Regions from separate parts of the Glycomyces tarimensis genome, predicted to be linked through region 1. Evidence: riboswitches for the same ligand, from Rfam matches in the RefSeq annotation. Region 1 holds a riboswitch; the other holds the start of a gene.
The links. Region 1 has a riboswitch for thiamine pyrophosphate ahead of ACYVK3_RS13670 (ECF transporter S component). Riboswitches for the same ligand answer to the same signal wherever they lie in the genome.
Positions count from the first base shown of each region.

Region 2: linked by a shared signal. The riboswitch ahead of thiE (thiamine phosphate synthase) and the one ahead of ACYVK3_RS13670 (ECF transporter S component) in region 1 are both predicted to bind thiamine pyrophosphate.

Region 1 covers NZ_BAAHCB010000018.1:13,514-23,920, reverse strand. Annotated here, with positions in the region: gene ACYVK3_RS13705 (class I SAM-dependent methyltransferase) at 1-280, shown strand, start outside; gene ACYVK3_RS13700 (PPC domain-containing DNA-binding protein) at 353-814, opposite strand; gene ACYVK3_RS13695 (TetR/AcrR family transcriptional regulator) at 999-1,796, opposite strand; gene ACYVK3_RS13690 (ABC transporter ATP-binding protein) at 1,874-3,658, shown strand; gene ACYVK3_RS13685 (ABC transporter ATP-binding protein) at 3,664-5,487, shown strand; gene ACYVK3_RS13680 (energy-coupling factor transporter transmembrane component T family protein) at 6,121-6,918, opposite strand; gene ACYVK3_RS13675 (ABC transporter ATP-binding protein) at 6,912-8,354, opposite strand; gene ACYVK3_RS13670 (ECF transporter S component) at 8,362-8,970, opposite strand; TPP riboswitch at 9,005-9,108, opposite strand; gene ACYVK3_RS13665 (MGMT family protein) at 9,190-9,534, shown strand; gene ACYVK3_RS13660 (DUF1349 domain-containing protein) at 9,543-10,124, opposite strand; gene ACYVK3_RS13655 (DEAD/DEAH box helicase) at 10,181-10,407, shown strand, end outside.
Region 2 covers NZ_BAAHCB010000001.1:285,818-296,224, reverse strand. Annotated here, with positions in the region: gene ACYVK3_RS01405 (hypothetical protein) at 1-521, opposite strand, end outside; gene ACYVK3_RS01400 (class I SAM-dependent methyltransferase) at 722-1,324, shown strand; gene ACYVK3_RS01395 (DnaJ C-terminal domain-containing protein) at 1,397-2,254, shown strand; TPP riboswitch at 2,317-2,427, shown strand; gene thiE (thiamine phosphate synthase) at 2,418-3,044, shown strand; gene thiO (glycine oxidase ThiO) at 3,044-4,102, shown strand; gene thiS (sulfur carrier protein ThiS) at 4,099-4,305, shown strand; gene ACYVK3_RS01375 (thiazole synthase) at 4,309-5,076, shown strand; gene thiD (bifunctional hydroxymethylpyrimidine kinase/phosphomethylpyrimidine kinase) at 5,076-5,939, shown strand; gene thiC (phosphomethylpyrimidine synthase ThiC) at 5,949-7,514, shown strand; gene rplM (50S ribosomal protein L13) at 7,765-8,208, shown strand; gene rpsI (30S ribosomal protein S9) at 8,232-8,792, shown strand; gene glmM (phosphoglucosamine mutase) at 8,940-10,271, shown strand; gene ACYVK3_RS01345 (LemA family protein) at 10,342-10,407, shown strand, end outside.

The sequences.
Region 1 (10,407 bases):
CAATCCGGAAGCGCTCGTCAACGACGGCCCGGGAAGCTATGCCGACCTCGAGGCGCCGACTGTGCACAACCGCAGTTATGAGCGGGCGCACACGCTCGGCGACATCGTCACCGCGGTCGCGCGGGCCGGCTTGCGGATCGAGTTCCTCCACGAGTTCGACATGACGATGTTCCAGCGGTATCAGCAGTTGGCCCAAGGCGACGACGGTTACTTCAGGGCGAAGGAAGGACAGCCGAGACTGCCGCTCATGTGCTCGCTCAAGGCATCGCGGCCGGTCTGACCGAGCCCGGTGGACGACGACCGGGACGGCCTCGAAGAGCGGGGTCGTGAGCGTGCCCGGACGCGCCGCGGGTCATTCCTCGAAGGTGAGGACCGGCACGTCGTACAGGGCGCGGTTCTTCACCCGGCTGGCTCTGGGGGCCGTCACCTCGACGATGATCATCTCGGTGAGGAACTGGACGGTGGCGCCGAGCAGATGACTCGTGTATCCCTGGGCGCCATGTTGCCTCGTGCCGACGCTGAGGTGGATGTGGGGCCAGACGGCTTGCGAGTCCTCGTCCCAGGCGATGCTGCCGGCCCCGACCGCTTCGAGGTTGGTGAGATGCACGGCCGACCACACGGGCGCGGCGGGGTCGTCGGGCTTCTCGCAGGTGCCGGCGAGCTCGGCCTCCGAGAGACCGGCCAAGAACAGCGGGATGTACCCCTGCCGGATGCCGGCCTCCTCGCAGGCGGTTCGCAGCGCCTTGAAGAAGTCCTCACCGTGCTCGAACGTGACGGCGACGGTCCGGCCGATGTCAAGGGGCTTGAATTTCAATGGACGCTCCCTTCGGAGGGGGAGGGCGCGGATCGGATCCGGACACGCCACAGCCCGGACGATGGGGATCCCGTGCTCACCTGGCCTTGGAGCACCGTGTGCCGGCGCTCGCGTTTTGGTGCCCGGCAAGCATACTTCACTGTGGCCGATGGCGAATCCAGTCAGGACTCGGAAGGCGGGCGGTTCAGCGCCGATCGGGGTCGGCGATCCTCCGGAGCACCTCGTCGCCGGCCTCGTCGAGCGCGCGCTCGACGCTCTCGTCCGCCTCGGCCTCGATGCGGGCGTAGTCGAGCCGCCGCACGCGGTCCTCGGGGAAGGCCGCGTCCACGGCGTTCTCCGGTTCGGACTCGCGGCGCATGAAGTCGCCGATGCCGTGCTCCAGCAGCCGGAAGGCGTGCTCGGCGGTGTCCACGGCGTCGGGGTAGACCGCCTCGGGAGTCTCGCCGGCCTGCAGCCGGCGCACGTTGATCTCGGAGAGGATGTGCTGGGTGTGCATGAGCTGAGTGGCGACGAGGCGCGCGGTCAGCTCGGAGGCGCCCTCGTCCATGAGCGCCCGGGCCAGCCGCTCGGAGGACTCGCGGCGGACGTCCATGGCCTTCAGCGCCAGCGCCGGGGACTGCCGGACGACGCACAGGACCCGCATGACCAGCGGGTGGACGCTCAGGCCCGTCACCGGCTCGTGTTCTTCGAGCATGCGCAGGTAGTACTCGCGGAGGGCCCCGTGCGGGGTCTGGCCGAGCGGTCGGGAGCGCACGATGTCGGCGGGCTCCTCGACATGGTGTTTCGCACCGGCGAGGACCAGGTCTTCCTTCGTCGGGAAGTAGTTGAACACTGTCGCCTTGGAGACCTCGGCGGCCTCCGCGATCTCGGCTACGGAGACGTTGTCGTAGCCCTTCTCCTCGAAGAGCGTCAGGGCCTTCTCCATCAGCAGGACCCGGGTGGCCTGCTTCTTGCGTTCCCGCAGGCTGAGCTGTTCCTTCACTCTTTCAGTGTACCAGATCGAAAATTTTACCGCAACTAAACTTGTACTCGGTCTATTTTATCGCTATGGTGGGTGGCATGCCAGAGACCAATCCACCCGATCCGGCCGACACCCCGGCCGCGCCCGGCGGCCTGATACGGCTGCTGCGCGACTACCTCCGGCCGCACCGCCGGGCACTCGCCCTCGCCGTCGTCTTCCAACTGGTCCAGACACTCGCGATGCTGTACCTGCCGACGCTGAACGCCGACCTGGTCGACCACGGCGTCGTCGTCGGCGACACCGACTACGTGCTCAGTCACGGCGCGATCATGCTCGGGGTGACCTTCCTGCAGGTCGTCGCCGCCGGCCTCGCCGTGTTCTTCGGCGCCAGGGTCGCCATGGCGCTCGGGCGCGACCTGCGCGAGGCCGTCTTCGGACGCGTGCAGCGGTTCGCCAACCGCGAGTTCGACCGCTTCGGCGCGCCCTCGCTGATCACCCGCACCACCAACGACGTCCAGCAGATTCAAGTGCTGCTGCTCATGACGCTCACGATGCTGCTGGCCGCGCCGGTCATGGGCGTCGGCGGGCTCGTGCTCGCCCTCGGCCAGGACGTGCCGCTGTCGGCCACGCTGCTGGTGGCCATCCCGATCACGGTGGCGGCCATGGGCGCCATCATTCGCGCGATGATCCCCTCGGCGAAGGCCATGCAGGAACGCATCGACTCGGTCAACCAGGTCATGCGCGAGCACATCACCGGCATCCGCGTCATCCGGGCCTTCGTCCGCGACGAGCACGAGCAGGCACGGTTCGCCGAGGCCAACGGCGATCTGATGAGCGTCTCGCTCCGGGTCGGGCGCGTCCAGGCCTTCTTCGGCGCCACGGCGATGCTCATCTCCAACCTCACCGCGATCGCGGTCGTGTGGTTCGGAGCCGCGCGCATCGCCGACGGCTCGATGCAGGTGGGCTCGCTCATCGCCTACCTGAGCTACGTCTCCCAGATCCTCATGGCCGTCATGATGTCAATGGGCGTGTTCATGATGGCACCGCGCGCCAAGGTCGCCGCGGGCCGCATCGGCGAGGTCCTCGCCACCGAGCCGAGCATCGCCGAGCCGGCCCGGCCGGTCACCGAGCCGCCGGGCCGCGGCGAGCTCGACGTCGAGAACGCGACCTTCCGCTACGACGGCGCGGAGGAACCGGTGCTGCGCGGGGTCGACCTCGTCGCCAGACCGGGGCAGACCACCGCCGTCATCGGCTCCACCGGCACCGGGAAGACCACCCTGCTCAACCTCGTCCCGCGGCTGTTCGACGTCGAGTCCGGCTCGGTGCGGATCGACGGCGTCGACGTGCGGAACTTGAGCCGCGCGCACATCGCCTCCACGGTCGCCCTGGTCCCCCAGCGAGCCCATCTGTTCTCCGGCACCGTGGCGTCGAACCTGCGATACGGGCATCCCGACGCCGACGACGCCGAGCTGTGGCGGGCCCTGGAGATCGCGCAGGCCGCGGACTTCGTGCGCGCCATGCCCGATGAGCTCGACACGGCGATCGGCCAGGGCGGCACCACGGTCTCCGGGGGTCAGCGCCAGCGCCTGGCGATCGCCCGGGCTCTGGTGGCGCGCCCCAAGATCTACCTCTTCGACGATTCCTTCTCCGCGCTGGACACCGCTACGGACGCGGCGCTGCGTCAGGCCCTCGCCGCCGAGATCGCCGACGCCGCGCTCGTGATCGTGGCGCAGCGCGTCTCGACCGTCCGCCACGCGGATCGGATCGTCGTCCTCGACGCCGGACGCGTGGCCGGGGTCGGCACCCATGACGAACTGCTGCGGACCAGCCCGGTCTACGCCGAGATCGCCGGCTCGCAGCACACCCTCCAGGAGGCATTGTGAGCATGATGGGAGCGGGCCGCGATCCGGCGGCCAAGCCCGAGGACTTCCGCGGCACCGTCGCACGGATCGTCGGCGCCATGCGCGAGGACCGCCTCCGCATGATCGCGATCGTCGTCTTCGCCGTCTGCAGCGTCGCCGGGATGGTCGTCGTCCCGGCGCTGCTGGGCGAGGCCACCGACGAGGTGCTGCGGGGCGTGCGCGAGGGCGAGGTCGACTACGGCGCGCTCGGTCGCCTGCTGGGCTTCACCGCGGTGCTGTCAGCGGTCTCGTGGCTGATCACGGTCGCCATGGGGCGCACGATTGCCCGGGTCGCGCAGCGCATGGCGTTCAATCTGCGGGCGGCCTCGGACGAGAAGGTGGCGCGGCTGCCGTTGCGCTACTTCGACAGCCGCCCGCGCGGCGAGGTGCTCTCCAGGGTCACCAACGACATCGACAACCTCACCCAGACGGTCCAGCAGGTGTTCCAGCGGATCCTCTTCAGTCTGCTCATGCTGCTGGGCGTGCCGATCATGATGCTCACGATCTCGCCGCTGCTCACGGTCATCGTGGTGCTGACCGTGCCACTCACACTCTGGGGCGCCAAGGTGATCGGCAAACGGTCGCAGCCGAAGTTCGCCCGCCAGTGGGCGGCCACGGGCGAGCTCAACAGCCATGTCGAGGAGATGATCACCGGCCACCAGATCGTCACGGTCTTCGGTCGGCAGGCTGAGTCGGCCGAGACGTTCAAGCGGCACAACGACGAGGTCTACGACTCCAGTACCGGGGCCCAGTTCCTGGCGGGCCTCATCGCTCCCGCGATGGCGTTCCTGGGTTCGGTCACCTACGTGCTGGTGGCGGTCGTCGGCGGCCTGCGCGTGGCGTCCGGCGCGATGACGATCGGCGAGATCCAGGCGTTCATCCAGTACACGATGCAGTTCGCGAGCCCGGTGAACCAACTGGCGGCCATGGCCGGGCAGATCCAGTCGGCCGTCGCCTCGGCGGAGCGGGTCTTCGAGATGCTCGACGCCGAGGAGCAGCGACCGGGCCCGGTCGCCGATTCATCATCGTCCGCATTGGACACGGTGCGGGGCCGGGTTGTCTTCGAGGACGTCTCGTTCCGCTACCTGCCGGATGAGCCGCTGATCGAGCACCTGTCGCTCGGGGCCGAGCCGGGCCAGACGATCGCGATCGTCGGCCCGACCGGAGCCGGGAAGACGACGCTGGTGAACCTCCTGATGCGGTTCTACGACCTCGACTCGGGACGCATCACCGTGGACGGCGTGGACGTCGCCGAGGTCGAGCGCGAGCGGCTGCGCCGGCGCATCGGCATGGTCCTGCAGGACACCTGGCTGTTCAGCGGCACCATCGCCGAGAACATCGCGTACGGGAGGCCGGAGGCCACCCGGGAGGAGGTGGTGTCGGCGGCCCGGGCGGCGCGCGCCGATCATTTCATCCGGACGCTGCCGGACGGCTACGACACGGTGCTCGACGCGGACGAGGGCAGCCTGAGCGCGGGCGAGCGCCAGCTCGTCACCATCGCGCGTGCCTTCTTGATCGACCCTGCCATCCTGATTCTCGACGAGGCCACGAGCTCGGTCGACACCCGCACCGAGATGCTGGTGCAGCAGGGCATGGTCGCCCTGCGTCAGGGCCGCACGAGTTTCGTGATCGCCCACCGCCTCTCCACGATCCGCGACGCCGACGTCATCGTCGTCATGGAACGAGGCCGGGTCGTCGAGCAGGGCGGACACGAGGAGCTCTTGGCGGCGGACGGCGCCTACGCGCGCCTGTATGCGGCGCAGTTCGCCCAGCCGCTCGTGGATGAGGCGGAGGAGGTCGGCGTGGCGTAGAGGAAACGTGCGTTCAGGGAAACCAGGGAAACCAGGCAGGCCCGAGCCGTCGAAGCGGCCTCTCGACGACGGCTCGGGCCTGCCGTCAATCGAGGGGCCTTGTTCCCTGCGCCAGAGCTCCCGGCGAACATCGCTCGTATATCGCTTGCCGCCGCCTCCCGCGCGTGAGGTGATCGCGCGATGACCGAGCCGTGGCTCACCGTCGAGGAGATCAGCGCCGCGCGGGAGCGCTTCATATCGGCGCTGCCCGACTGGCGCCTTCGGGCCGCCTATGCCGTCGGCGCGATCGACTCCGAAGGGGCCGTCGAATTCGCGCGAGTCAACGACGGCGAGCATCCGCTGCCCGCCGTGGTGCTCGCGACCGTCTGCGGCTACCGCGGCGAGACCGGCGCCTACCCGATGGACAGGACGGGTCTCGAGCGGGCGATCGAGCTGCTGGCTCCGGCAGCGGCGTGCACCGCCTGCCAGCACCCGAACCTGTGGGCGTGGCGCGAGCTCCTCCCCCGGCTGGACGGCGGCCTCAAGGCCGCGGCGGTGTTCGTGTCCGAGTGGCACGACGAGTCGGGCGACGACCCGTTCGTGACGGCGCTGCGAACCGCGCTCGGCCGATGGCGCGGCCCGACCGAGCGCCCGCTACATGAGCATCTCGAAGGTGCCGTAGGCGAGACTGAGCGCCACCGCCGCCGCCGAGGTGGCGGTCGCGGCGGCCACGACGAGCCAGTCTCCCGGGCGCATGCGTTGGATCCGAGCGTTCGTCCGGGGGATCTCGGAGTCGAAGCCGCGGGCGTCCATCGCCTCGGCGAGGCGGCCCGCTCGCCGGATCGCGCCCACCAGGAGCGTGAACATCGTCGAGGCGAACAGTCGAAGGCGCCTGATCGGATTCCTGCCGCCTTCCATGCCGCGGGCCCGGCGGGCCGTGATGATCTGCCGCCATTCGGCGCCGAGCAGCGGCAGCATCCGCAGGGCCGCCAGGGAGCCGATGGTGAACCGCGGCGAGGCCCGCAGCTGCTGGGTGAGAGCATCGGCGAGGTCGGTCGGGTCGGTCGTCGCGAAGCCGAGGACACCTGCCGTTGCGGCCACGCACACCCGCAGCCCCAGCGCCACCCCGTCGATCAAAGCGTCGGACGCGATGTCCAACGGCCCCACGGACAACAGGATCGTCCCGGTCCGCTCGGCGGCGAAGACCGTGTTGACCACGGCCACCGTCCCGGCCGCGAACCAGAGCCACTTCAGGCGGCGCGCCAGCGACCGCAGCCGGATGCCGGTGAAGGGCGTGACGGCGGCCAGGGCCGCCAGCAGCAGCACCGGCGTGAGCCAGTCAGCCGCGATGAGCGCGGTCGTGGAGACGGCGGCGACCGCCGCGAGCTTCGCCACGGGGTTCGCGCGGGCGATCGGCGCCTCGGGGCCGCAGACCGGTGCCAGGGTCAGCATCGGCTCGTCTCCGAGTGGATGCGGCCGTCCTTGAGCACGATCTCGCGGGTCGCCAGCGCGGCGGCGAAGTCGCGGTCGTGCGTGACGGTCATGACGGCGGTGCCGTCGTCGCGGATGTCGGCGGTGAGGTCGACCAGCTCGCCCCACGTGCGGCGGTCCTGGCCGAATGTCGGCTCGTCGAGCAGGAGCACTTCCGGCGCGGCGGCCAGCGCCCCGGCGACGGACAGGCGGCGGGCTTCGCCGCCGGAGAGGGTGTGCGGGTTTGCCTCGGCCAGGTGGTCGAGGCGGAGTCGTTCGAGCAGTTCGGACACGCGGGCGTCGATCCTGTCCTGCGACCACTTGGCGGCGCGGGGCGCGAATGCGAGCTCGGCGCGGACGGTCGCGGTGACGAATTGGTGCTCGGGGTCCTGGAAGACCGAACCGACGCGGGTCGCGAGCCGGTGCGCGGGCAGGCGATGCAGCGGCCAGGCCTCACCGGGCACGGTCACCTTGCCGCGTGTGGGCCTGGCGAGGCCCCCCGCGAGGAGCGCCAGTGTGGATTTGCCGGAGCCGTTCGGGCCCGTGACGGCGAGGAGCTCGCCGGAGCGCAGCGCGAAGTCGGCGCCGTCGAGCGCGGGCCGGTCGGCGCCCGGGTAGGTGAGCGTGAGGGATTCGCCGCGGAGTCGCTCCTCCCCCGGTGCCGCACCCGGATGGGCCGGGAGCGGGACGCCGGGCATCCACACGCCTTGTGCCGCCAAGGTTTCCCCGTGCTCGGCGAAGACCGCTTCGGCGGGGCCGTCGGCGAGCAGGGTGCCGCGAGGGCCGAGCGCGATGACGCGGTCGACCAGGTTCAGGATGTCGGCCACGCGGTGTTCGACGACGATGAACGTCGCCGCGGTGTCGGCCAGAGCGGACTTGAGGGCCTCGCGGATCGCTTCGGCGCCTTCGGGGTCGAGGTTCGCGGTCGGTTCGTCGAGCAGGAGCAGCTCGGGCCGTCGGGCCAGGACGCCGGCGAGGGCGAGGCGCTGCTGCTCGCCGCCGGAGAGGGCGTCAGTGGGGTGTGAGGCGGGGTAAGGGAATCCGACCGTCTCCAGGGTCGCGTGGACACGGGGCCAGATCTCGTCCCTCGGCACGGCCTGGTTCTCGAGCCCGAAGGCGACGTCGTCACCGCTGCGGGCCATGACGAGTTGGGTCTCGGGGTCTTGGAAGAGGATGCCGACGCGGCCGCGCCGGGCGGCCGCGTCCTCGCCGTCGAGCAGGACTTCGCCTCGCCGCTCACCGGAGTCGGTGGTGAGCAGCCCGGCGAGCGCGGCGAGCAGCGTGGACTTGCCCGAGCCGGAGGGGCCGAGCAGCAGGACCCGCTCTCCCGGCTCGATGCGCAGGTCGACGTCGGCGACGGCCGGGGCGCGCCGTCCGGCGTGCCGCCAGGAGAAGCCGCGGAACTCGACGGAGATCATCGCTTCGTCAGATTCGCCGCCGGTCGCGTCCGGCCGGGAACCGGTCGAGGACGCCGGTGGGGAGCATGGCCTTGGTCAGAGCGAGGGAGCCGAGTCCGGCCACGATCGCGCCCGAGAGGGTGGCGATGGCGATGAACGGCAGGCGGAAGGTGAGCCAGTCGGTCTCGGGGTACCAGACGAAGGCGTCGAACACGGTGGCCGCGCAGGCGGCGAGGGCGCCGGCGAAGACGGCGGTCCCGGTGCCGAAGCGGCGGTACCGGCCGGAGGCGAAGGCCAGTTCCCCGGCGAGGCCTTGCGCCAGACCCTGGTAGACGGCGAGGATGCCCCAGAAGGAGCCGAGCAGCGCGGAGACCACCGCGGCGAGGCCTTCGGTGAAGAGCGCGGCACCGGGACGTCGGACGATGAGCGGCGCGAGCACGGCCGGGATGAGCCAGACCCCGTAGAGGATCGCCCGCGCGGGCGGATAGAACGCGAAGGGCGCCTCGAGGGCGGCCCACAGGAGGTTCCAGGCCCAGAAGATGACGCCGAAGGCGACGGCGATGGCCGCGCAGGTGACGATGTCGAGGGTGCGCCAGCGCGCGGAGGACGCGAGCGGCGGGCTGTCGTTGGTCGGCATGGGCGTTGCCTTTCAAGGATGCATGGACACGACGCGACAGCGGCAGACGACTTCCTACGCCGGTATTACCCGGATCAGGTGTGAGGGTCTGCGGTCGGTTCCGCACTCTCAGCCGAATCGGCTCCCCTGTCAGCTTCGACGTTAACACCCCGCGTACGCCCGACCGCTCGGCTGGACGGTGCGGTGGCGCGGGACGCCTCGTCCAGTACATTGTCACGCGTGACGACAGAGCGGGATTGGGAACTGGTCCGGCGGGTCGTGGCCGCGCTGCCCGAAGGCACCTGGACCTCGTACGGCGATCTGGCCGAACTGATCGGCACCGGTCCGAGGCAGGTCGGGGCGTTCATGCGCGACGACGGCGACGTCGAGCGCGCCTACCGGGTCTTGACCGCGAGCGGCAAGGTCTCCGAGGGTTTCCGCTGGTCGGACGGGCGCAGTGGCCGCGACGTGCCGGAACTGCTCCGCGAGGACGGGGTCAAGGTCAGCGCCGGAGGCGTGGCCGATCGGCAGCAGCGCATGTACGTCTACGACCTCAGGCTGCTGGCGATGGAGATCGACGACTGAGCCGGGCCCTAGTGCAGGCTCCGGTCGGGCGCGGTCAGTCGCCAGGCGCTGAAGGGCACGGTCAGTCCCGCCCGGCTGGGCGCGCAGCAGTACGGGCCGGCCTGGACGGTCAGGCCCGGATCGAGGGGCGCGAGCCGCACGAGCCGCCACGGCTCCTGCTCGACTCGGGCGCGGACGATCACCGCGTCGGCCATCCGGGTGGCCCGCATCGTCACTTCCCTTCCGGCCCAGTCGGGCACCGGGCTGACCGACCAGTCGGAGCGGCCGTTCGTCACCACCGCGCCGAGCTGCGGGGCGCCGTCGACGAACTCCACGCCGGCCTTGATCCAGTGTTCGTCGCCGACGCGGACCATGAGGCCGGCCTGGTCGAACTGGGCCTCGAACGCGGCGGTGAAGGCCACTTCGACGGCGTGCTCACGATCCCACTCCTCGAGGAGCGCGTGCTCGCCGTCGTGGACGAAGCCGTAGCAGGTGTGCCGCCAGGCGTCGCTGCCCTCGGCCGCGGTGACCATGAGGCGGCCGTCCCGCTCAGCGGCCGTGACCGGCAGGTTCGTCCACGACCCGGATTTCCATGGCACTTCGATGTCCATCCGTCGCAGCCTACTGTCGTCACCGGCCGTCATATGAATGCGGTACAACGGTGGGCATGGCAGGAACCGGAAGCACCGCGGGAGACGCGACGAGGGACGAGGCCGAGCGACTGCTGCGGTCGCTGGCGGGCGAGGGCGCGCGGCTGCGCGAGGACCAGTGGCGGGCCATCGAGGCGCTCACCGACGCCTCGGGGCGCAGGGTGCTGCTGGTGCAGCGCACGGGTTTCGGGAAGTCGGCGGTGTATTTCGTGGCCACGGCGCTGCTGCGCCGCCGCGGCATGGG
Region 2 (10,407 bases), on a different contig from region 1:
GGTGTGAAAGCGGCTGATCCGAACAGCTCGGCGACCGAGGTCGGCTCGGGGTCGGTCGCCCGGTTCGCGATCGGGTCGACGACGTCCGGCGCGTCGGCCGAGGAGTCCGCGTCGGGCTGCGCCTGCTCGCTCGCGGCGGCGGTCGCACGCGGGGCCTGCGGGGCGGTCTCGCCCTCGCGCAGGACGATGAACGCACCCGCGCCGCAGGCGGCGACGACGGCCAGGCCGCTGACCACCGCGAGCGCGATGAGCCACCAGCGGGTGCGTCGGCGTGCGCGCTGGGCGGCGCGGCGGAGCGGCCGGGAGGCATGGATGCGCTCCAGGTGCTCCTCCATCTCCTCCTCGGCGGAGCGCCGCGAGGACGAGCGCGGCAGCGCCATCTCCTCGGGACTGAGCCGCATCGTCGGCGCGGTCACCTGAGCGCGACTGAGCTTGTCAGTCGGGTCGAGATCCGCATCCGTGTCGAACTCATGCCCCTGCTCGCGCTGCGGGACCCCGAAGGGGGACGGGCCGTATGCCATGACACGGAGCATAGACCCAGTGCCCTCCTTTGCCGGTCATTGTTCCCCCCTGCGGAGTAGGCGGGGCGCGTCGGCGCACCACCGAACGGAACGCGAGACTCCTTCAGCATCTGGCGTCACACGGGTGCGGTGTGTGCCGTGGCCGACCCCGCCCCGAGATCCGGGGTGACGCGGCATGGGGGAGGAGCGACAATACATGCGTGTCCGAGCAGCCAGAGCACTACTTCAGCGAGCGGCCCGCCGTCGACGACCGCGAGCGCACCGTCACCTTCGAGCTCGACGGAGTGAACTACGAGCTGACCGCCTCGACCGGGGTCTTCTCCGGCAACCGGCTCGACCCGGGGACGAGCGTGCTGCTCAACAAGGTCGTACCGCCCGAGTCAGCCGGGACGTTCCTCGACCTGGGCTGCGGTTACGGGCCGATCAGCGCGGTGCTGGCGCAGCGGGACGACGCCGAGGTGTGGGCGGTGGACGTGAACCGGCGTGCCCTCGAGCTGGCGCGGCGCAACACCGAGCGGCTGCCGGGCACGGTGCGCGTGGCGACGCCCGAGGAGGTGCCGGCGGAGGTCGCGTTCGACGAGATCTGGTCGAATCCGCCGATCAAGGTGGGCAAGGAGGCGCTCCACGAGCTGCTGGAGACGTGGCTGCCGCGCCTGAGGGAGGGCGGCGTGGCATGGCTCGTCGTCTCGAAGCACCTGGGCGCGGACTCGCTGGCGCGCTGGCTGAGCGAGCAGGGCTGGACGGTCGGCAAGCACGCCAGCGCCAAGGGCTACCGCGTCCTGAGAGTCGACCGCGCCCGGTAGGCATGGTGGCGTTCACCACCTACGCTGGTGGCGCCCACGGTATTCGACACCGCCCTCCTGGAAGGACCGACCATGACCACCCCGCATTCCTCGGCCGCCGCGATCGAAGTCCATTTGACGCTTGAGGAGATGGCGTTCGGCTGCGAGCGGGAGGTGGACTTCGACGCGCCCGGCGACTGCGTCAACTGCGAGGGCTCGGGCCGTGACGATGGCCAGGTCTGCATGTACTGCGACGGCACGGGGACCATGGTGGTGACTCGCAGCGCGACGGTCGACCTTCCGGCGGGATTGGGCGAGGGCGAGGTCGTCCACGTCGACCCCGGCGGCAGCGACCCTGGCCTCGTCCTCCTCGTCCACCAGCGGCGCCACCCGGTGTTCGAACGCGACGGGCTCGATCTGCGCACCACGGTGAGCGTCGAACCGTTCCTGCTGGAGCGCGGCGGGGCCGTCGATGTGGAGACGCTCGACGGCGAGGTCCTGGTCGATATCGAACCCGGCGAGGAGGCGGGTGCGGTGCTGCGCGTCGAGGGACAGGGCATGCCCTCGCGCGAGCGCCCGGAACAGCGCGGCGACCTGCTGGTGCGGATCGACGCCGAGACGCCGGCGACGCCCGAGCAGCGCGAAGTGCGCCGGTCCGGGACGAAGGCCATCATCGGCGGACTGGCGCTCATGCTCGTCGGCGCGGCCGTCATCGTCGGCGCCCTGGTCTGGCGCTCGGGGCAGACCGTATGCGAGCCGAGCGCGACGGTCCTGTGCCTTCGCGACGGCGTCGAGGTCACCGCCGAGGAGCAGGAGGGCGAACTCAACGCCTTCGCGATCGGCTGGACGATCCCGGGGATCGTCGTCGCGGGCGTGGGCGCGTTCATCGTCACCAGGGGCTTTCGGACCCAGTGGGAGGCCGAGCCGCCGATCCAGAGCGGCTCCGACTGACCACATGCTGCGACGGCCCTTGCCATCGCAGCGCACGATGACGTACCGTGATCGACGTAAGCGAATACACCCACGGGAGTCCGATGCATCGGGCTGAGAGGGGACTGCGTAGTCCCGACCGTCGAACCTGACCCAGATCATGCTGGCGCAGGGAGAAGGAGATATGAACGCTACTCGTCTACCGCGATTGCACGTCATCACCGACACTCGCGAGGGTGCCACCCCGATCGCCGTCATCGCCGCCGCGCTCGAGGCCGGCGCCCGCCTCGTCCAGATCCGGCCCGAGGACCACTACAGCGACCGCGCCGCCTTCGACCTGGCCACCGCCCTCGCCGAGCTGTGCGACGAGCAGGGCGCGATGTGCCTGGTCAACGACCGCGTCCACATCGCTCAGGCCGTCGGCGCCGACGGCGTCCACCTCGGCGCCGACGACCTCCCCCTCGACGTCGCCCGCCGCATCCTCCCCGACACCGCGATCATCGGCGGCACCTGCCGCGAACCCGAGGCCGCCCGCGCCGCGCGCCGCGCCGGCGCCACCTACCTCGGTGTCGGCCCGGTATGGACCAGCGACACCAAGACCGGCCTGCCCCAGGCGATCGGCCTCGACGGGCTCGCCGCCGTCTGCGAGGCCGTCGACCTCCCCGTGATCGCCATCGGCGGCATCACCGCCGAACGCGCCGCGGACTGCCGCCGGGCCGGAGCCCACGGCGTCGCGGCAGTCGGGGCGATCTCCACCTGCGACAACCCCAAACGAGCCACCGCCGAACTCCTCGAGGCAGTGGGCGAGTGATGCGACTCGCCGTCGTCGGCGCCGGGTCCATCGGACTCGCCATCGCATGGCGAGCCGCCCAGCGCGGTGCCGACACCACCGTCTACGACCCCGACCCCGGCTCCGGCGCCTCCCGGGTCGCCGCCGGCATGCTCGCCGCCGTCACCGAGGCCCAATTCGGCGAGGAGGAACTCCTCCCGTTCATGGCCGCCTCCGCCGACGCCTGGCCCGCGTTCGCCCGCGAACTCGAACGAGCATCCGGCATGCCGACCGGCTACCGGGACGTCCCGACGCTCATGGTCGGACTCGAAGACGCCGACCGGGCCGAGATCCGGCGCCAGACCCAGATCTACAGCGCGACCGACCGCGAATTCGAGACCTTGGGCGGCCGCGCCTCCCGCGAGGTGGAACCGCTGCTCAGCCACCGGACCCGCGGAGGCGTACTCGTCCCCGGCGACCACGCCGCCGAGCCCCGCGCCGTCCACGCGGCCCTCACCGCCGCCGCCGAGAACGCCGGCGTCCGATTCCGGGCCGAACGCGTCGAGGACCTCGCCGCGCTGGACGCCGACCAGGTGGTCCTCGCCGCCGGATGCGGCTCCTCCCACTTCGGGTTGCCGATCCGGCCCGTCCGCGGCGCCGTCCTGCGACTGCTCGCCTCCGAAGGACAACCGATGCCGCGCACCACCGTTCGCGGGTGGGTGCGGGGCCATCCGGTTTACATTGTGACTAGGGCATCCGGAGAGGTCGTCATCGGCGCCACCAGCGACGAACGGGGCTTCGACCGGCTGACGGGAACCGCCGGGGCGGTTCACGATCTGCTCCGCCGGGCCATCGATCTGGTCCCGGAGGTGGCCGAATACCACCTCGACGAGGTCACGGTCGGATTCCGGCCGACGGCCCCGGACAACCTGCCGCTCATCGGCCGCATCGACGAGCGCACCGTCGCCGCCACCGGCCACTACCGGCACGGCATAGCGCTCATCCCGGCGACCGCGGCGAGCGCCTCCGCCCTGGCCCTGGGGGACGAAGTCGAGGCGCCGAAGGCGTTCGACCCGCAGCGATTCGAGGGGAGCCCATGAACATCGAACTCAACGGCGAAGCGCGCGAAGGCCTCGCCACGGTGACCGACGCCGTCCGCGCCGCGCTCGGCAAGCCCGACGCCGCGCTCGGGCGCGGCACCGCCGTCGCCGTCAACGGCGAAGTGGTCCCGCGCTCCGAATGGGACCGCCCGCTCCTCGACGGCGACGCCGTCGAAGTCCTCACCGCCACACAAGGAGGGTGACCCATGGAAAAACTCCAGATAGCCGACAAGACCTTCGGCTCGCGCCTGATCCTCGGCACCGGCGGCGCCGCCAACCACACCCAGCTCGCCGAGGCCATCGCGGCGTCCGGGACCGAGCTGGTCACCGTCGCCCTCCGCCGCGTCGACCCCTCCGCCCAAGGCTCCATCGCGGATCTCCTCGAGCGCAGCGGCGTCGACCTCCTGCCCAACACCGCCGGATGCTTCACCGCCGAACAGGCCGTCCGCACCGCCCACCTCGCCCGCGAGGCATTCGGCACCGACTGGATCAAACTCGAGGTCATCGGCGACGAGGACTCCCTCCTGCCCGACCCCGTCGAACTGCTCGACGCCGCCGAGACCCTCGTCGCCGACGGCTTCACGGTCCTGCCCTACACCAACGATGACCCCATCCTGGCCCGCCACCTCGAACAAGCCGGATGCGCCGCCGTCATGCCCCTGGCCGCCCCCATCGGCACCGGTCTCGGCATCCGCAACCCGCACAACCTCGCCCTCATCTGCGAACGGGCCACCGTGCCGGTCATCTGCGACGCCGGCATCGGCACCGCCTCCGACGCCGCCCAGGCCATGGAGCTCGGCTGCGCCGCCGTCCTGCTCGCCACCGCCGTCACCCGCGCCGCCGACCCCGTCCTCATGGCCAGGGCCATGCGCGACGCCGTGGGCGCCGGCCGCGCCGCCCGCCTCGCCGGACGCATCCCCAAACGCCACCTCGCACAGGCCTCCACCAGCTTCGAAGGGATGGCGAACCTCTGATGCGACCGCCGATAGCGCTCACCGTCGCCGGCTCCGACTCCGGAGGCTGCGCCGGCATACAGGCCGACCTGCGGACGTTCGCGGCCCACAGCGTGCACGGCACCAGCGTCATCACCGCGATCACCGCCCAGAACACCCTCGGCGTCACCGCGATCACCGCCCAGAACACCCTCGGCGTCACCGCCGCCGCACCCGTCGGCACCGAAATGCTCGAAGCCCAGCTCGACGCCGTCCTCGCCGACTTCGAGGTCGCCGCCGTCAAGACCGGGATGCTCGCCGACCTGCCCACACTCGTCATCGTCGGCGCCGCCGCCAGAGCCGGCCGGCTGCCGAACCTCGTGATCGACCCGGTCCTCGTCACCACCACCGGCGACGGCCTCTTCACCGGCGACCCCGGCGCCTACCTCGACGCGTTCGGCGACGCGCCCGCGCTCCTGACCCCGAACGTCCCCGAAGCCGAGACGCTCACCGAATCCACCATCCGCGACCTCGACGACGCCCGCGAGGCCGCCCGCACCCTCGCCGAGTCCGGTCCCTGCCCGGTGCTCGTCACCGGCGGCCACCTGGACGGCGACACCTCCGTGGACGTCCTCTACGACGGCAGCGACTTCACCGAGTACGCCGCACCGCGCATCGACACCAACAACACCCACGGCACCGGCTGCACCTTCTCCGCCGCGATCGCCGCCAACCTCGCCCGCGGCCTCGACCTGTTCGACGCCATCGGCGAGGCCAAGAAGTACCTGACCGGCGCGCTGGCCGCATCCGCGACCTGGCGCCTCGGGAGGGGACCGGGACCAGCCGACCACCTCTGGTGGCTCGACCACCAGGACCACCACGGGTGGTCCACCATCAGCGAATAAGGAGCGAGCATGGCATCCACCGCCAGGAAGAAGATCTACGCAGAGGGCCCGCGCCCCGACATCCGCGTCCCGTTCGCCGAGGTCGAGCTCAGCGGCGGCGAGGACCCCGTGCGGCTCTACGACACCTCCGGCCCCGGCTCCGACCCCGAGGTCGGCCTGCCGGGCCTGCGCAAAGCCTGGATCGACGAACGCGGTCTCGACGCCAAGTGCAACACCCAGCTGCACTACGCCAAGCAGGGGATCATCACCCCCGAGATGTCCTTCGTCGCCATCCGCGAAGGCCTCGCCCCCGAGTTCGTGCGCGACGAGATCGCCGCCGGCCGGGCCATCCTCCCGGCCAACGTCAACCACCCCGAGACCGAGCCGATGATCATCGGCAAGAACTTCCTCACCAAGATCAACGCCAACATCGGGACCTCCGCCGTCTCGGACTCGATCGCCGCCGAGGTCGAGAAGCTCACCTGGGCCGTCAAATGGGGCGCCGACACGGTCATGGACCTGTCCACCGGCAAGCATATCCACGAGACCCGCGAGCACATCGTCCGCAACTCCCCGGTCCCCATCGGCACCGTCCCCCTCTACCAGGCCCTCGAGAAGGTGAACGGCGACCCGGTCGAACTCAACTGGGACGTCTACCGCGAGACCATCATCGAGCAGGCCGAGCAGGGCGTCGACTACATGACCGTCCACGCGGGAGTCCTGCTGCGCTACGTCCCGCTCGCCGCGGACCGCGTCACCGGGATCGTCTCGCGCGGCGGCTCCATCATGGCCGCCTGGTGCCTCGCCCACCACGAGGAGAGCTTCCTCTACACGCACTTCCGGGAGCTGTGCGAGATCTTCGCGAAGTACGACATCGCCTTCTCCCTCGGCGACGGCCTGCGCCCCGGCTCCATCGCCGACGCCAACGACGAGGCCCAGTTCGCGGAGCTGCGGACGCTCGGCGAGCTCACCGAGATCGCCTGGGAGTACGACGTCCAGGTCATGATCGAAGGCCCCGGCCACGTCCCCATGCACAAGATCAAGGAGAACGTCGACCTCCAGCAGGAGCTCTGCGGCGAGGCCCCGTTCTACACCCTCGGCCCGCTCACCACCGACATCGCGCCCGCCTACGACCACATCACCTCCGCGATCGGCGCGGCCATGATCGGCTGGTTCGGCACCGCGATGCTCTGCTACGTCACCCCCAAGGAGCACCTCGGCCTGCCGAACCGCGACGACGTCAAGGAAGGCGTGATCGCCTACAAGATCGCCGCCCACGCCGCCGACCTCGCCAAGGGCCACCCCTCGGCGCAGGCCTGGGACGACGCCCTCTCCAAGGCCAGGTTCGAGTTCCGCTGGGAGGACCAGTTCAACCTCTCGCTCGACCCGGGCCGGGCCCGCGAGTACCACGACGAGACCCTCCCGGCCGAGCCCGCCAAGACCGCGCACTTCTGCTCCATGTGCGGTCCCAAGTTCTGCTCCATGAAGATCAGCCAGGAGCTGAAGGACTACGCCCAGCAGGGCATGTTCGCGAAGAGCGAGGAGTTCGTGGAGTCCGGCGGCAAGGTGTACCTGCCCGTCGTCGACGCCGATTAACGGCTCACGGGCTTCGCCGTGAGGGCCGGACAGCAGGCCGGACGGCGCTGTATCCGAGGTCACGGCGGCCGCCTTCGAGGTGGCCGCCGGGGCCGCGTAAAATGAGAAGCTGTTGTTCGAGTGCGCTCGTCACGAGGCACTGTCCAACGAATCCCGCACCGAAGAACCGGAAGGTTCCGCGGGATTCAGGCGGCTCCGCGGTATCTCCACGGGGTTCGTTCCACACCGACAACGAAAGCTAGGTAAACCTGTGCGCACGTACAGCCCTAAGCCGGACGACATCGACCGGCAGTGGCTCGTGATCGACGCGGACGACGTGGTGTTGGGTCGTCTCGCGACACACGCGGCCCAACTGCTCCGAGGCAAGCACAAGCCCACGTTCGCTCCGAACGCCGACGTCGGCGATTACGTCATCGTGATCAACGCCGAGAAGGTCGTCCTCACGCGGAACAAGCTGCTCCAGAAGAAGGCCTACACGCACTCCGGGTACCCCGGTGGCCTCAGGGAGAAGACCTACGCGGAGATGATGGAGAAGGCTCCGAAGAAGGTCGTCGAGAAGGCCGTGCTCGGCATGCTCCCGAAGACCAAGCTCGGTCGCGCCATGTACAAGAAGCTGAAGGTGTACACCGGCCCCGGCCACCCGCACGCCGCCCAGCAGCCGAAGCCGTACGAGATCAAGAAGATCGCGCAGTAGGCGCGGCGAGGAGCAATTCACTCATGACCGAAGAGAACCAGGTCCCCGAGACCACTGAGACCGAGGCCGCTGCGGCCCCCGAGGCCGTCGCCGAGGCACCCGCCGAGGCTCCCGAGCCCGTCGCCGAGGCTCCCGTCGAGGTTCCGGCCGATGTCGCCGCGGCACCGACCGTGCCCAGCGTCCCGGCCGTCCCGTCCGACCGCGCCATCCAGACCGTCGGCCGTCGCAAGCGCGCCATCGCCCGCGTCCGCCTGGTCCCGGGCTCCGGCAAGTACGTCGTCAACGGCAAGAGCCTCGAGGACTACTTCCCGAGCAAGGTCCACCAGCAGACCGTCGCCGAGCCGTTCGTCACCGTCGAGGCGGGCGACAACTTCGACGTCCTCGTCAACATCACCGGCGGCGGCGCCACCGGCCAGGCCGGCGCGCTCCGCCTGGGCATCGCCCGCGCCCTGGTCGAGGTCGACCCGAACATGCGCCCGGCCCTCAAGGCCGCCGGCTTCCTGACCCGCGACGCCCGCGAGAAGGAAAGCAAGAAGTACGGCCTCAAGAAGGCCCGCAAGGCGCCGCAGTACTCGAAGCGCTAGCACGGGTTCCCCCGTCGAAGGGGACGCGCTAGTCTGCACATGCAACGGGGCTGCCGAGGTCATCCTCGGCAGCCCCCGTTTTCTGTCATATCCTGATCGTCCGCGCCAATGTACGGCTCGCAAGCTCTGCCATGAGGGGTACTCACCGTGTCACGACTGTTCGGCACCGACGGCGTCCGGGGGCGGGCCAACGCCGACCTCACGCCTGAATTGGCGCTCCGACTCAACATCGCCGCCGTCCGAGTGCTCGGCTCCGCCGAGCGCCGGCCCACCGTCGTCATCGGCCGCGACCCCCGCGCCTCCGGCGAGATGCTCGAGGCCGCCTCCGCGGCGGGCCTGGCCGCCGCCGGAGCGAAGGTGTTCGACCTCGGCGTCCTGCCGACCCCCGCCGTCGCGCACCTCACCGCCGTCACCGGCGCCGACTTCGGCGTGATGATCTCGGCCTCGCACAACCCCATGCCCGACAACGGCATCAAGTTCTTCGCGGCCGGCGGCCGCAAGCTCCCCGACGAGACCGAGGACGCCATCGAGCGCGCCATGGCCGAGCCCGCGCCGCTCCCGCAGGGCGCCGACGTCGGCCGCATCGCCCGCTCCGTCGACCCCGTCGACACCTACATCGAGCACCTCGTCTCGGTCTGCCCCCACCCCTTGGCGGGCCTCAAGGTCGTCGTCGACCCCGCCAACGGCGCCGCCACCGTCGCGGCCCCCGAGGCCCTGCGCCGCGCCGGCGCCGAGGTCATCGCGATCAACGCCGAACCCAACGGGCTCAACATCAACGAAGACTGCGGCTCGACCCACATCGACGGGCTGCGCGCCGCCGTCCTCGAACACGGTGCGGACGTCGGCATCGCCCTCGACGGCGACGCCGACCGCTGCCTGGCCGTCGACGCCGCGGGCGAGCTCGTCGACGGCGACGCGATCATGGCGATCCTCGCGGTGTCGATGCACGAGGCAGGCACCCTCCAAGGAGAGACGCTCGTCACTACCGTGATGAGCAATCTCGGCCTCCACCAGGCGATGGGCGCCGCCGGCATCAAGCTCGAGACCACCAAGGTCGGCGACCGCTACGTGCTCGAACGCCTCGGCGAAGGCGGGTTCTCCCTCGGCGGCGAGCAGTCCGGGCACATCGTGCTGCCCGCCCACGCCACCACCGGCGACGGCACCCTGACCTCGCTCATGCTGCTGGCCCGCATGGCCGCCACCGGCCGGAGCCTGGCCGAGCTCGCGTCGGTGTTCACCCCGGCCCCGCAGGTCCTCATCAACGTCCGCGTCGCCGACAAGTCGGTCATCCAGGCCGAGGCCGTGCGCACTGCCGTCGCCACCTGGCAGGCCAAGCTCGGCTCGGACGGCCGGGTCCTGCTGCGGCCTTCGGGCACCGAGCCGCTCGTGCGCGTCATGGTCGAGGCCTCCGAGGAACCGGTCGCGCAGTCCGTCGCCGCCGAGCTCGCCGCGGTCGTGGAGAACGCGCTGGTCCCGTGAGCCTTGGCGGTGGGAAGGCCCGTCCGCGCGGTTCCACCGCGCTGGCGTAGATGGGCTAGGCTCTCGTTTCATGACCACAGCCATCGTGATCCTCGTAGTGGTGCTGCTGATAGCGCTGATCCTGGTGTTCGTCGCG